One region of the Achromobacter sp. JUb104 genome, then DNA from elsewhere that is predicted to be linked to it. Evidence: riboswitches for the same ligand, from Rfam matches in the RefSeq annotation. Region 1 holds a riboswitch; the other holds the start of a gene.

What was found. Region 1 has a riboswitch for glycine ahead of gcvT (glycine cleavage system aminomethyltransferase GcvT). Riboswitches for the same ligand answer to the same signal wherever they lie in the genome.
Region 2: it holds a riboswitch for glycine, as region 1 does, so the genes downstream of both, M2361_RS02820 (D-amino acid dehydrogenase) here and gcvT (glycine cleavage system aminomethyltransferase GcvT) in region 1, are expected to answer to the same signal.

Annotation. Positions count from the first base shown of each region.
Region 1 covers NZ_JANUEY010000002.1:776,506-784,093, reverse strand. Annotated here, with positions in the region: gene M2361_RS15465 (hypothetical protein) at 87-539, shown strand; gene M2361_RS15460 (arginine/lysine/ornithine decarboxylase) at 779-3,040, shown strand; gene M2361_RS15455 (NAD(P)/FAD-dependent oxidoreductase) at 3,064-4,266, shown strand; gene M2361_RS15450 (superoxide dismutase) at 4,461-5,075, shown strand; gene M2361_RS15445 (ZIP family metal transporter) at 5,105-5,998, shown strand; glycine riboswitch at 6,115-6,210, shown strand; glycine riboswitch at 6,246-6,370, shown strand; gene gcvT (glycine cleavage system aminomethyltransferase GcvT) at 6,463-7,563, shown strand.
Region 2 covers NZ_JANUEY010000001.1:612,855-620,442, forward strand. Annotated here, with positions in the region: gene M2361_RS02810 (beta-propeller fold lactonase family protein) at 1-653, shown strand, start outside; gene M2361_RS02815 (M23 family metallopeptidase) at 768-1,322, shown strand; gene M2361_RS02820 (D-amino acid dehydrogenase) at 1,279-2,526, opposite strand; glycine riboswitch at 2,667-2,757, opposite strand; gene ampC (class C beta-lactamase) at 2,871-4,166, shown strand; gene M2361_RS02830 (3-hydroxybutyryl-CoA dehydrogenase) at 4,175-5,155, opposite strand; gene M2361_RS02835 (NAD/NADP-dependent octopine/nopaline dehydrogenase family protein) at 5,158-6,255, opposite strand; gene M2361_RS02840 (AraC family transcriptional regulator) at 6,678-7,588, opposite strand, start outside.

The DNA of each region.
Region 1 (7,588 bases):
TTGGTGGGCCTTGCGGGGCAGTATAGGCAAAGCCGCCGCCTATAATCGGGCTATTGCCGCTTGCGGTTTTCACAAAGGAGCCAACGATGTTCGGTTTCCTCAAGATAAACCAGGACGCCAATCTTGACGAAGTGCAGGGTGCATTTGTCGAGCGGGTGGCGGACGCCGCGCAACACTTTGTCGAAGTCGCCGAATCCACCGGCGCCGTGCTGGACTACTCCCTGTCCAGCATCCATGCGCTTGATGACGCGCTAGAGGCCGCCCACCTGGGCAGCCTGCCCCTGACCCCCATGCAGACCGTCGGCGCCGCCGCCTACCTTTACGAGGTGGGTCGCCGCGCGCATGGCGGCTTGTATGAAGTCTGCGACGACGACGACCCCGTCGTGCTCGTATGCGGCGACCCCGGGGCCGAAGTCTGCTTTGGCGCCATCGCCAAGGTCGAGCGCCGCATCCGGGACGGGGCCACCGAGTCCATTCCCGCCTACTTCGAGCAGTTCACCTCGGCCTTGCGGGCCGGTGAGGCTTGCACCATCCGGTAGGTTTTCCCCTTGGCAGCCGCTGCCGCCGCGCCGAAAGCCGCCGCTTTTGGCGCGATGACAACGGCCGTTCGGCCTATCTGGGGATTTCCCGTAGGACTGAAAGAAAAACAGCCCTACAATTCGGCCATTCCCGCCTGTCGGCGGGGGCTCGCGCCGTCTGTCATCAGCCGGATTTTTACTAGCAGTACACTCGCGCCGCGTTACGCGTCCGAACCCGCCATGCCCCCAGGAGCGCCTGCATGAAATTTCGCTTCCCCATTTTCATCATCGACGAGGACTACCGTTCCGAGAACGCGTCCGGTTTGGGTATTCGTGCCTTATCTGAAGCGATCGAGGCCGAGGGCGTCGAGGTGATCGGGGTAACCAGTTATGGCGACCTGAGTTCGTTTGCGCAACAGCAAAGCCGCGCCAGCGCCTTCATCCTGTCGATCGACGATGAAGAGTTCGACGTGGACTCCCCCGAGGACGTGGCCAGCGCGATCAAGAACTTGCGTATGTTCATCGGCGAACTGCGCTTCCGCAACGCCGACATCCCCATCTATCTGTATGGCGAGACGCGCACGTCGGAACACATTCCGAACGACATCCTGCGCGAGCTGCACGGCTTCATCCACATGTTCGAGGACACCCCCGAATTTGTGGCGCGCCACATCATCCGCGAAGCGCGCAGCTACGTGGATTCGCTGCCGCCGCCGTTCTTCCGCGAGCTGGTCAAGTACGCGCAAGACGGTTCGTATTCCTGGCACTGCCCGGGCCACTCGGGCGGCGTCGCCTTCCTGAAGAGCCCCGTGGGCCGCATGTTCCACCAGTTCTTCGGTGAAAACATGCTGCGCGCCGACGTCTGCAACGCCGTGGACGAACTGGGCCAACTGCTGGACCACACCGGCCCCGTGGCCGAGTCCGAACTGAACGCCGCCCGCATCTTCCACGCCGACCACTGCTTCTTCGTGACCAACGGCACGTCCACGTCCAACAAGGTCGTGTGGCACGCCAACGTCGCGGCCGGTGACGTTGTCGTGGTGGACCGCAACTGCCACAAGTCGATCCTGCACGCCATCACGATGACGGGCGCGATCCCGGTGTTCCTGCGCCCCACGCGCAACCACCTGGGCATCATTGGGCCGATCCCGCTGGAAGAATTCCACCCGGACAACATCCGCAAGAAGATCGAAGCCAACCCCTTCGCGCGCGAAGCGGTGAACAAGAATCCGCGCATCCTGACGCTGACGCAAAGCACGTACGACGGTGTCATCTACAACGTGGAAATGATCAAGGAACAGCTCGGCAGCTATGTCGATACGCTGCACTTTGACGAAGCCTGGCTGCCGCACGCCTCGTTCCACGAGTTCTACCAGGACATGCACGCCATCGGCCAGGACCGCCCGCGCAGCCAGGACGCGATGGTGTTCGCCACGCACTCCACGCACAAGCTCTTGGCCGGCATTTCGCAGGCCTCGCAGATCATCGTGCAGGAATCCGAGACCCGCAAACTGGACCGCAACGTCTTCAACGAGGCGTACCTGATGCACACGTCGACGTCGCCGCAGTACGCGATCATCGCGTCGTGCGACGTGGCCGCCGCCATGATGGAACCGCCCGGAGGCACCGCGCTGGTCGAGGAAAGCATCCGCGAAGCGCTGGACTTCCGCCGCGCCATGCGCAAGGTGGAATCGGAATTCGGCAAGAACGACTGGTGGTTCAAGGTCTGGGGCCCGAACCGCCTGGTGTCCGAAGGCATCGGCAACCGCGACGAATGGATCCTGGAAGCCAACGACCACTGGCACGGCTTCGGCGAAATGGCCGAAGGCTTCAACATGCTGGACCCGATCAAGGCCACGGTCATCACGCCGGGGCTGGACATGTCGGGCAGCTTCGGCGAAACCGGCATCCCGGCCGCGCTGGTCTCCAAGTACCTGACCGAGCACGGCGTGGTGGTTGAAAAGACCGGCCTGTATTCGTTCTTCATCCTGTTCACCATCGGCATCACCAAGGGCCGTTGGAACACGCTGTTGACCGCGTTGCAGCAGTTCAAGGACGACTACGACCGCAACCAGCCGCTGTGGCGCATCCTGCCGGACTTCTGCCGCGTGCATCGCCGCTACGAGCGCATGGGCCTGCGCGATCTGTGCCAGGAAATCCACGAAGCCTACCGCGCGCGCGACGTCGCCCGCCTGACCACCGAGATGTACCTGAGCGACATGGTGCCGGCGCTGAAGCCGTCGGACGCCTTCGCGCGCATGGCGCACCGCGAGGTCGAGCGCGTCGACATCGACAAGCTGGAAGGCCGCGTCACGGGCGTGCTGTTAACCCCGTATCCCCCGGGCATTCCGCTGTTGATTCCGGGCGAACGCTTCAACCGCACCATCGTGCAGTACCTGCAATTCGCGCGTGAATTCAACGAGCGCTTCCCCGGCTTCGAAACCTATATTCACGGCCTGGCCGATGAATTGGGTCCGGATGGCGAAAAGCGCTACTACGTTGATTGCCTGATCGAAGAATAAGACCCGGCGGGTCTGGAGTCCTGATGTTTGATGTAGCCGTACTCGGCGCCGGCGCCGCTGGCATGATGTGTGCAGCGGTAGCCGGCCAGCGCGGCTTGCGCGTGGTGCTGGTCGACCACACCGAGCGCCTGGCCGAGAAAATCCGCATTTCGGGCGGCGGCCGCTGCAACTTCACCAACATCGGGACCGGACCCGCCAATTTTCTGTCCGATAACCCGCATTTCTGCCGCTCGGCACTGTCGGCCTATACGCCGCAGGATTTTCTGGCGCTGATGAAGCGCCATCACATCGCCTGGCACGAGAAGCATCGTGGCCAGTTGTTCTGCAACGATTCCAGCGAATCCATCATCGACATGCTGCGCGCCGAGTGCGACGCGGGCAATGTGCAGTGGCGCATGGGCTGTTCGGTGGCCGAGATCAGCCATGGCGAACAGGGCTTCGAACTGCGCACCAGCCAAGGCGTGATCCGCGCGGCCAAGCTGGTGGTGGCCACGGGCGGCATGGCGATCCCGCAATTGGGCGCTACCGACTTTGGCTTGAAGATTGCGCGCCAATTCGGCTTGAAGGTGGTCGAGCCGCGCCCCGCGCTGGTGCCGCTGACCTTCGACCCAGCGCAATGGCAGGCGCTGTCCGAACTGTCGGGCGTGGCGCTTGAAGTGGGCCTGCACACGGGGCAGGGCAAGACCCGGGGCGAATTTCTGGAAGACCTGCTGTTCACCCATCGTGGCTTGTCCGGGCCGGGCATCTTGCAGATTTCCAGCTATTGGAAACCGGGCGAGCCCATCGTCATCGACCTGGCGCCGGGCCGCGACCTGGCCGAAGAACTGCTGGCTTCCAAGTCGGGCAACCGGCAGCAATTGCATACCGTACTTGCCGGGTTATGGCCCAAGCGGCTGGCCGACCGCTGGCTGCATCTGGCGGAGCAGGGCGGCAAGCCCGGCCTTGCCGCGATGCGCCTGGCCGACGCGCCGGACAAAACACTGCGTGCGTTGGCGCAAGACATCCATCAATGGACACTGGTGCCCAGCGGCACGGCCGGCTACAAAAAGGCCGAGGTGATGCGCGGCGGCGTCGATACACGCGGCCTGGACCAGAAATCCATGCAAGCCAAAACCACGTCCGGCCTGTATTTCATTGGCGAAGCCGTGGACGTGACGGGCTGGCTGGGCGGCTACAACTTCCAATGGGCCTGGGCTTCGGGCGTGGCCTGCGGCAAGGCGCTGTAGTTGGTGTTGTAGTTGGGTGTTGCCGTCATCGCTGTGATGAAGCAGTGATGGCGCGGTGATGGCGCGCTAATGTTGCGGTAATGGCCCAACATCCACGCCGTCATTGTTTTATCAAATAAAAATACATATCATTTATGTTTTCGATTTCGACTGGCACCTTTCGATGCAAAGGCACCAATCCCACGGAGACATGCATGCCCTATACCCTTCCGACGCTGCCCTACGCCTATGACGCCCTGGAGCCTCACATCGACGCGATGACGATGGAGATCCACTACAGCAAGCATCATCAAACCTACGTCACCAGCCTGAACGCGGCGCTGGATGGCGCCGGTATCAGCACGGAAGAACCCGTTGAAGCCTTGGTCGCGCGCCTGGACCAATTGCCGGAAGCCATACGGGGCGCGGTCCGCAACCATGGCGGTGGCCACGCCAACCACAGCTTGTTCTGGTCCGTGATGTCGCCCGAAGGCGGCGGTGAACCCGATGGCGCGCTGGCCGCCGCCATCGACGCCGAACTGGGTGGCCTGGCCGCCTTCCGCGAGGTCTTCACCAAAGCCGCCTTGACCCGCTTCGGCAGCGGCTGGGCCTGGCTCTCGGTCACGCCCGCCGGCAAGCTGGTCGTGGAAAGCAGCGCCAACCAGGACAGCCCGCTGATGCAGGGCAACACCCCGATCCTGGGCCTGGACGTCTGGGAACACGCCTATTACCTCAAGTACCAAAACCGTCGCCCTGAATACATTGGCGCCTTTTACAATGTCGTGAATTGGTCCGAAGTGGCTCGCCGCTATGCGGCTGCGAAGGGCTAAGCCCGCTCTGTGACGGAGGCAGCCGCCCCATGAACACCTTCAGTCGTCATCGCGTGCGTCCCGCGGCCACCAGCATCAGTGTCTGGACGCTGGCGGTTTTGGTGTCATGCCTGGCTTTGCACCAGTTGTGGGCCTATCTGGATGTGCGCGCGCCGCACGTGGCTGACGCATTGCTGGGCGGCCTGGTGGCCGCCGCCGCCACCGCGCTGGGCACCTTGCCCATTCTGTTCGCCCGCACCATTCCGCAAAAGGTCCAGGACAGCATGTTCGGCTTCGGCGCCGGCGTCATGCTGGCGGCCTGCGCGTTTTCGCTGGTGGCCCCGGGCATCGCGGCGGCCGAAAGCCAGGGCATGGGCCCCTGGGGCGCGGGGCTGACGGTGGGGGCGGCCATTCTGCTGGGCGCCGCCGTGCTGCTCATCATGGATCGCACGCTGCCACACGAGCACTTCATCAAGGGCCGCGAAGGCATCGAGTCGCGCCGCATTCGCCGGGCCTGGCTGTTCGTCATCGCCATCACCTTGCATAACCTGCCCGAAGGCCTGGCCATCGGGGTCGGCTTTGCGGGCGGCGATCCGGTGGCGGGCACCGCGCTGGCTACCGGCATCGCCATCCAGGACGTTCCCGAAGGGTTGGTCGTGGCGGTGGCGTTGCTGGCAGCCGGCTACACGCGAACCTTCGCCGTGGCGCTGGGGATGTTGTCGGGGCTGGTCGAGCCGCTGGGCGCCGTGCTGGGCGCCGCCATCGTCGGCTGGTCAGCGTTGCTGCTGCCCTGGGGCCTGGGCTTCGCGGCGGGCGCCATGCTGTTTGTCATCAGCCATGAAATCATTCCCGAGTCGCACCGCAAGGGGCACGAGGTCTACGCCACGTGCGGGCTGATGCTGGGCTTTGTGCTGATGATGCTGCTGGACACGGCGCTGGGTTAGTTTCGGCGCTGGCGTCAAGCTGGGCGCGGGTCCCGGCAGCGGTTTGCCCAGGGGCCGAGCCCCGAAATCGCGCTTTTCCGGGGCTTGTTTTCGTTGTATGCTTGGCGCCGCTGTCACGCATGTTTGCGGGAGAGAGCGGCCGTTTCAGTGGGCCGCCGCCGAAGGCGCAATTCGCCCAGAATCGCTCAGGTAACCGATACCGCACATGCTTGCCCCGTCCCGGTTTTTTCACCGTGTGGATGCGGCAAAACAGTACTCTGGAGAGACCTGGCGCCGCCCCGAAATTCGGGACACAGCGAGCAGCCCAGGCGCCGAAGGTGCAAACCCGCCACGCGCGGGGCAACTCTCAGGCAAAAGGACAGAGGGGCGGAAGATTCAGCCGATGCCGTGCAAGCGCAATCAGCCTTGTCACGACCGGCATTCCGTAACCCTGGCAAAGCATTGCCGTCCCGGAGTTCTCGCGCATGTCCGCAACCCTCAAACGCACCCCGCTGGCCGACGAACACATCGCCTCCGGCGCCCGAATGGTCGATTTCGGCGGCTGGGACATGCCCTTGGCCTACGGCTCGCAGCTTGAGGAACACCACGCGGTGCGCCAGGACGCCGGCATGTTCGACGTGTCGCACATGCTGAACGTCGATGTTGTCGGCCCCGACGCCTACGCCTTCCTGCAACGCCTGGTCGCCAACGACGTCGCCAAGCTGACCGTGCCCGGCAAGGCGCTGTATTCCTGCATGCTGAACCCGCAGGGCGGCGTCATCGACGACCTGATCATCTATTTCTTCGCCGCCGACGAATGGCGCGTGGTGGTCAACGCCGGCACCGCCGACAAAGACGTGGCCTGGATGCAGCGTGTGAAGCAGGCCGGCAATTTCGACGTCGCCATCACCCCGCGCCGCGACCTGGCCATGGTGGCCGTGCAGGGCCCCAACGCCCGCGCCAAGGTCTGGGCCGCGCGTCCGGCCTGGCAGGCCGTCTCCGAACCCCTGACGCCTTTCGTCGCCGCCCGCGTGGGCGACGACACGCTCGTCGCGCGCACCGGCTACACCGGCGAAGACGGCTTTGAAATCGTCCTGCCCGCCGACGACGTCGTGCAATTGTGGCGCGACCTTGCCGCCCAGGGCGTGCGCCCGGCGGGCCTGGGCGCGCGTGACACGCTGCGCCTGGAAGCCGGCATGAACCTGTACGGCCAGGACATGGACGAGCTGACCCAGCCCGACCAGGCCGGCCTGACCTGGACCGTGTCCTTGAAGAACGCCGAGCGCCGCTTCATCGGCCGCGACGCGCTGGAACAATTCGCCACCCCCGCCGCCTTTGTCGGCCTGAAGCTGCAAGAGCGCGGCGTGATGCGCGCCCACATGGCCGTGCGCACGCCGGCCGGCACGGGCGAACTCACCAGCGGCACCATGTCGCCCACGCTGGGCGTGTCGATCGGCTTTGCCCGCCTGCCGCAAGGCGTGCGTCCGGGCGACACGGTCGAAGTCGATATCCGCGGCAAATGGGTGCCCGCCCTGGTCTGCAAGCTGCCTTTTGTCCGTAACGGCAAAGCCGTCGAACACTCGTAAACTCGAAGCTTCGCGCGACCGGCCG
Region 2 (7,588 bases), on a different contig from region 1:
CTGGCCCGCGTCCCGAACAGCAATCCGCCCACCCGCACATGGTGCTGTTCGACCCCACCGGCCAGCGCGTGCTGGCTACTGACCTGGGCAGCGACCGCATCAATGCGTTTACGCTGGCAGACGGCAACTTGTCGCTCTCCGCGCGCACCGAACTGCCTGCGGGCAGCGGGCCACGCCATCTGGCGCTGCATCCCGACGGCGCGCTGCTGTATGTCGTCAATGAGCTCGATGCCAGCGTGTCGTGCTACGGGTATGACTCCATCGCGGGCCGTGTGCTGGAACACCGCCACACCGTCCCGGCCACGCCGGCGGGCTTTACTGGCACGGCCAACGCGGCGTCACTGCTCATTCATCCATCCGGCCGCTATCTGTATGTGTCTACCCGCCGCGTCCAGAACGATCATCCGCAGGCGGACAGCATCGGCGTCTTTGGCATAGGCGCGGACGGCGCGCTCACGCCGCTGCAAGTCTGGACGGAAGGGCTGCGCTTTCCGCGCGCACTGACCATGGCGCCGGACGGCGGCGCCTTGTACGCGCTGAACCAGAAAGGTGATTCGATCCTGCGCTTGCGCATCGATGCCGCAACGGGGCGCCTGGACAACCCCGACGTGGTGGCCCAGGTGCCCACGCCGGTGTGTCTGGTGTTCGCCTGAGCCTTCATACCCATTGGCGTCATTGCATCCATCGCGGCTATCGCAGCCGTCACAACTGCCGTAGTCGCCTCAGACACCGGGGAACCCCTCCGCCCGCTCAGCGTCGAACCGTTCATGAACGCCAACCCTGTCTTGCGCTTCATCAGGCGCATCGTCGTACTTTCCTTGTTGGCCGCGCTGGCCGTTTGGGCGTGGCCCCGCCTGCCCGATGCTGCGCGCGCGCCGTGGCATATGGCGCGGCTTGCGTGGCAAGAAGCGCCGACGTCATTGCCCGTGCCGGTGCAGGGTGTTTCCTCGCGACGCCTTTCCGACACCTGGGGCGCCGCGCGGTCGAACGGCCGGCGCCACGAAGGCATCGACATCTTTGCCCCCCGGGGCACGCCCGTGCTGTCCACCACCGAAGGCGTCGTGATGCAGGTGGGCACGAACAACCTTGGCGGCCAGGTGGTATGGGTGCTGGGCCCCGGCCGCCAACGGCATTACTACGCGCATCTGGACGGCTACGCCGACATTGAACGCGGGCAATTGGTGGCGCCGGGTGATGTGCTGGGTTATGTCGGCAATACGGGGAATGCCCAAGGAACCCCGCCGCATCTGCATTATGGAATTTATGACGGCGGGGCCATCAACCCGTATGCGCTGTTGGTGACCCAGAAAACGCCGCCCTGACGCTTTCCGTCAGCACCTGCGCCGTCGCCGCCGATAAGGTCCAGCCCAAGTGCCCATGTCCGGTGTTGTAGAACACTCCCGGGCGTTTGCCCGGCCCCACACGCGGCAGCATGTTGGGCGTCATGGGGCGCAGGCCGCACCACGGGACGACCCGCGATGTCATCACGCCGGGGAAATGCTTGCGGGTCCAGTCGATCAGCGGTTGCACGCGCTCGGCACGGATGTCCAGGTTGAAGCCGTTGAACTCGGCCGTGCCGGCTACGCGGAAGCGGTCGCCCAGGCGGCTGGTGACGATCTTTGCGGCTTCGTCCAGCAAGCTGACGTGGGGCGCGGCTGCGCGGCTGTCGGCGTCGTCCAGGTGCACGCTGATCGAATAGCCCTTGACCGGGTAGATGTTCAACCTGTCGCCCAGCAGCTTGGCGAATTGTCTGCTGGCGGACCCCGCGCACACCACGATGGCGTCGGCCTCGTGCGGTTCGCGTTCGGTGCCGCCGTTGCGCAGTACGTCCAGCCCGTAACCGCCGTTGTGCGGGCGGATGGCGCCGATGTCGGCGTCTTGCACGAAGCTCACGCCACGGCGTTCGCAGGCGCGGGCCAGGCCTCGGGTGAACTTGTGGATGTCGCCTGTGGCGTCCGATGGCGTGTAGAAGCCGCCGTGGCATCCGGTTTGCAGGGTGGGTTCGATGGCGCGGGCTTCGTCGGCCGTCACGGCGTAGCGGTCCAGGCCGCCGGCTTGCAACAGCGTGTTGGCGCGGTGCGCCGCCTTGAAGCTGTCGGCGTCATGGTAGATGTGCAGGATGCCCCGGCGTTCCAGGTCGAAGTCGATGCCTTCGGCCTCGGCCATGTCGAACAAGTGCTGGCGCGCCTGGATGGCCAGGCGGGTAGTGGCGATGGTGTTGTCGCGGTAGTTGGGAATTTGCGCCATGAACTGCGCCAGCCACGAATACTTGTGCCAACTGAACCGGGGGTTCAGCAACAGCGGCGCGTTTTTGCGCAGCATCCAGCGCAGCCCTTTGAGAATGGTGGCGGTGCTGTTCCAGACCTCGGCGTTGCTGGCGGACAGTTGGCCGCCGTTGGCGTAGGACGTTTCCATGGCGGGATAGCGCTGGCGGTCGTAGACGGTGACCTGGTATCCCAATTTGCACAAGGCATAGGCGGACGTGACGCCGGTGATACCGGCGCCAATGATGGCGATGCGGGGCATGGTGGCTCCAGAGGGTGTGGCCGCAACCAATACGGATGCGGCACCCCATCTGTCTTTGATACCTGAGAGCTTCACCCGGCCGACGGGTGCGGCGGGGTTCCCCTTCGGTGGGCGCGCACGGCGCCTCTCTCCAGATTGTCTAGACGCGCGCAGTCCTGTTGCCTGAGAGTTTCCGGGGCGGTTGCTCCGTCGGCGCCGGCCGCAAGGGCCAATCTCTTCTACGCGGTTTTGAATCGACGGGGTAGAGAATAGCCAAGTTCCTGTCGTAATTGATTCAGGGTTAGTACTATGTCGCGTTCGCCGCCTGCGTTGTTGGACCGGCGCAAACCAAGAGGACGATAGGAATGACGTTTCACGCCGCGCGACGCGCCGTCTTGCAAGCCCTGGCTACCGTGGCCGGCGGCGCTGTGTTTTCTTTGGTGGCCGTGTCCGGCGTTCAGGCGGGCTCGTCGCCTATGAAGGCTGATCAATCCGCCACCTCGGGCCAGCCCGTACGTGCCGAGCCGGTGCCTCCTGGCGCCGATATCGACGACGCCGTGCATGCGCTGATGCAGGAGTACGACGTTGCCGGTCTGGCCATTGCCGTCACGCGCGATGGGCACCATGAGTTCCGGAACTATGGCGTGGCCTCGCTGCAAACGCACACGCCTGTCAGCCGCGACACGCTGTTCGAGCTAGGCTCCATCAGCAAGACCTTTACCGCCACCCTGGCAACCTATGCCCAAGCGTTGGGCAAGCTGTCGCTCTCCGACAGCCCGGCGCGCTTCTTGCCGACCTTGCAAGGCACGGCATTCGGCAAACTGAACCTGATCCACCTGGGTACCCACACGGGTGGCGGCTTTCCCTTGCAAGTGCCGGACGTTGTGACGGACGACGCCCAACTGATGGCCTACCTGGCCGCGTGGACGCCGCGCTACGCGCCGGGCACGTACCGCACCTATGCCAACCCCAGCATCGGCATGCTGGGCGTGGTGGCGGCCAAGAGCCTCGGCCAGCCTTATGCTGAAGCTATCGAGAAGACGCTGTTGCCCAAGCTGGGCTTGTCCAACACGTATATCCACGTGCCGGCCGCCAAGATGGGCGACTACGCGCAGGGCTACAACAAGCAGAACGCGCCCGTGCGCGTGAACCCGGGTGTGCTGGCCGACGAAGCGTACGGCGTGAAGACCAGTGCCAGCGACCTGATCCGTTTTGTGGACGCGAACATGGGTGTGGCGTCTGCCCCGCGCGAATTCAGCGCCAAGGCCGCGCGGGAAGCGAGGATTGCCAAGCGCGTCATTGGTGACACCGTAATTGCCAAGGCGCTGGCGGATACGCACGTGGGCTACTACGACCTGGGTCCGATGACGCAAGACCTGGCGTGGGAACAACTGGCGTACCCGGTGACGCTGGAAGCGCTGGTTGCCGCCAATGCCGGCACGATGAACAGCCAGAGCCAACCGGCCAAGGCCTTGACCCCACCGCAAGCGCCGCGCGCCGATGTGTGGATCAACAAGACCGGTTCCACCAACGGCTTTGGCGCCTACGTGGCGTTCGTGCCGGCCAGGAAGGTCGGCGTGGTGATCCTGGCGAATCGGAATATTCCGAACGAAGCGCGCGTGCGCCTGGCGTATCGCATTCTTGAGGCGGACGCGCACTGAGGGCTTGGCTAGCGCGCACCACCCGCGCGCGGCAATAGCCCCATCACTTCCAACCGCTTGCACAACTGTCCCAGGCGCTCCATTTTGTAGGCATCCACGTCTACGCCGGCGTAGTCGTAGAAGCCTTTGCCATCTCGCAGCCCATTGCGGCCTTGTTCCATGTTGCGGGCGATGACGTCAGGCGACGCGAAGCGCGGGCCGATCTCGCTTTCAAGGTAGCGCGACGCGTAGTACAGGATGTCGCCGCCACCCCAGTCGATGAATTCCAGCAAGCCCAGCACCGAAAAGCGCAATCCGAATCCCAGGCGCACGGCGGTGTCGATGTCTTCGGCGCTGGCCACGCCTTCCTCGACCATGCGGGCGGCTTCGTTCATCGCCAGTGCCTGAATGCGCGGCACGATGTAGCCCGCCGACGGCGCGCACTGCACGGGCACCTTGCCGGCCTGACGTAGCACGTCCAGCAAGGCTTGCAAGGCGGCATCGTTTGTACGCGGCCCACGGCTGACCTCAACCAGCGGAATCAGATAGGCCGGGTTGAGCCAGTGCGCGTTCAGAAAGCGTTCCGGGTGTTGCACCAGTTCCGCCAGCTCGGTCACCAGAAATGTTGAGGTGGTTGACGCAATGACGGCGTCCTTCGCGCAGACCTGCCCCAACCAGGCGAAGGCGTCGCGCTTGGCGTCCAGGCGTTCGGGCACGGCTTCGAAGATGACGCGCGCGTGTTGAAGATCGGCAATGGCGTCGTCGCGCCCGCACAGGCGCACGCGCTGCATGGCGGTGTCGGCCTGGTCGGCGTCCAGTAAACCCAGGCGGCTTAGCGTGCCCAGTTCGCGGCGCAGGTTGGCCCGCACGCGCGCGTGGTGCTCGGCTTGTTCGGCGGGCGTTCTGGGCTTGATGTCGATAAGCGTCACGTCGCGGCCGGCATGCACGTACGACAAGGTGATGCCTTCGCCCATGCGGCCGGCGCCGATCACGCAGATTCTGTCTTCCATGTTCAGCACCCCTGTTCCAGCAATTCCGCCATGCCGGCGCGCGACAAGCGGTCCAGGCCCAGGCGTTCCAGCGTGCGGCCCTCGGCGTAGAGATCGCGGCCGGTGATGGCGCTGGCGATATTCAGCAGGCCCTGCGCCACCGGCGTCGGCACGCCCGCCCAGCGGCCGGTGGATACCAGGAATGACAGGCCCAGCCGCGTGTCTTCCAGCATGTAGCGGTGCGTGTGCAGGTCGATGGTTTCGCGCCAGTCGCCGCTGTCGGTCAGCTTGCCGTGCGCGCCGCGGCCGTACATCCATTCGTCGCCTTCGCTGGCGTAGTGGTCGGCCAGCGGAAAGTGCGGCGCGGCGTAGCCCAGCGCCTCGCGGATGGCCACGCGTTCGGCGTCCAGTGCGTCGGTCACGCGGCGGATGGACGGCTGCGTGCCTTCGTTATGGATGTCCCACTTGTCGAAATGCTCCAAGGGCCCGGCATTCATCAGAATAAGCGGCGGGTGAATGATGGGGCCGGCGTTCATCAGCGCGCCGGCCAGCCCGTCTTCAATGGGTTCAATGCTGGGGTAGGCCTGGCCCAGCAGCGCCAGCGCGTTGTCGGCCAGGCGGCTGGGAAACACGCCCGTGGGCAGGCGCGTGGCGTAGCCGCTGATCACCACCGTGTTGCCGTGCTTGCGCGCCAGATAGGGCAGGGTGCCGGTTTCCGCGTAGGCGACGCGGGCGGGGTTGCCGGCGTCTTTCTGCGCGCGCGCGAAGAGGTAGCTGCCGAAGGTTCCGGGTGGCAGGAACACCACCTGGCCGTCTTGCAGCAGCGGCGCCAAGGCGGGGGCAAGCGCGTCGTGGGTGGTGCAGGGCAGGGGAATGACCAGCACTTGCGCGTCGGCCACGGCGTCTTGCAAGGCGTCGGTCAGCGCCAGATGGCCGGGGCCGGAACCCAAGGGAACCTGACGGGTGCCGCGATAGTCGGTGACCGTCAACGCGCCGGCATCGCGCAAGCCCCGGAAGGCGGCGCCGTCGCGGCGCCACCAGCGCACCTCGTGTCCTTTTTCGGCCAGTTCGGCGGCTGCCGCGTAGCAGCCGTGTCCGCCGCCTATGACGCTGATTCGCATGATCAAGCTCCTTCGATGAAGGCTTGATCCTAGCGGTGGTGCGTGGCGCGGGCTGCGCCAAACGCGCAAGCGCCGTTCAGATCCGGCAAGGGATTACAACGCGCGCAACCCGTAGGATGGGTGAAGCGCGAGAATCCTTAAAAAAGAACAATGCTGCGCAACGCGCGCAACCCATCAAGCAGCGATGGAATTCTTAACCCCCGCAGCCACGACACCACCTCCGCGCGATGGGTTACGCGCGATCTCCATTCCATTTTTTTTGGATGGCGTCTCGCGCTTCACCCATCCTACGATGCTGGCGCAAGGTGTCCGAGGGCAGGCAGCTATGAGTTACGCGCGAATGCTGCGCAACGCGCGCAACCCATCATGCAACGGCGGAATTCTTAACCCGCGCAGCCACAGTACCACCCCCGCGCGATGGGTTACGCGCGATCTCCATTCCATTTTTTTTGGATAGCGTCTCGCGCTTCACCCATCCTACGATTTTGGCGCAGGGTGTCCGATGGCAGGCGGCCGTAGCGCTTGCGGTAGTGGGTGGCGAAATGGCCGAAGCTGGTTACGCCGTGGCGCAGCAGGATGTCGGTCACGCTGTCGCCCGCGCGGGCCTGTTCCAGCGCGGCATGCACCAGCGTCAGGCGCTGGTTGCGCACGTAGTCGCTGGGGCTCTGCTTGAGAAACTGCGTGAAGCCGTTTTGCAGCGTGCGCACGGACACGCCGCAGTGCGCCGCCAAGTCAGCCAATGAGATCGCCTCATCGACATGGGTCTCGATGTAGTCGCGCGCGCGGCGCACATGCTGCGGCAAGGGCTGGCGATGGTCGGCGCGCAGCGCGTCGGAATAGTTATGCGGCAACTGCGTCAGCAGCAAGGCCAGCAGATAGTCGGAAAAGCCCGCCGCCAGCGTCTGCGTCACGCCATCGATGGCGGGGTGCTGGTACAGCCGGCAAAGATAGTCCAGCGTTTCGCGCACGGCGGCCAGGCCGGGGGAATCCGGGCCGACTGCCAGGTCGAAGACCAGCGCGTGCTTGATGGGCCGGTCCAGCAGGCGTTGCAGCTGATGTTCAAGCGCCTGGCGTTCCACGCGCAGGATCAGGTTGCGGCAGTCGCGGCCGATGCTGATGATGCTGGGTTCGGACGGCGACGAAATCGTCAGGCTGCCCGCTTGCATGGCCGCGCTGCGCTTGCCCAGCGTGACCAGGCCCGAGCCTTGCAGCGTGATGCGGATCAGGTAGTAGCTGGCGATGTCGCCCGCGTCGATCTCGACTTCGGCGCCGTAGTGCAGATCAAACAGCGCGGCGTTGCCGAAGAACACGCCGTACAGCCGCGACTGCAAGG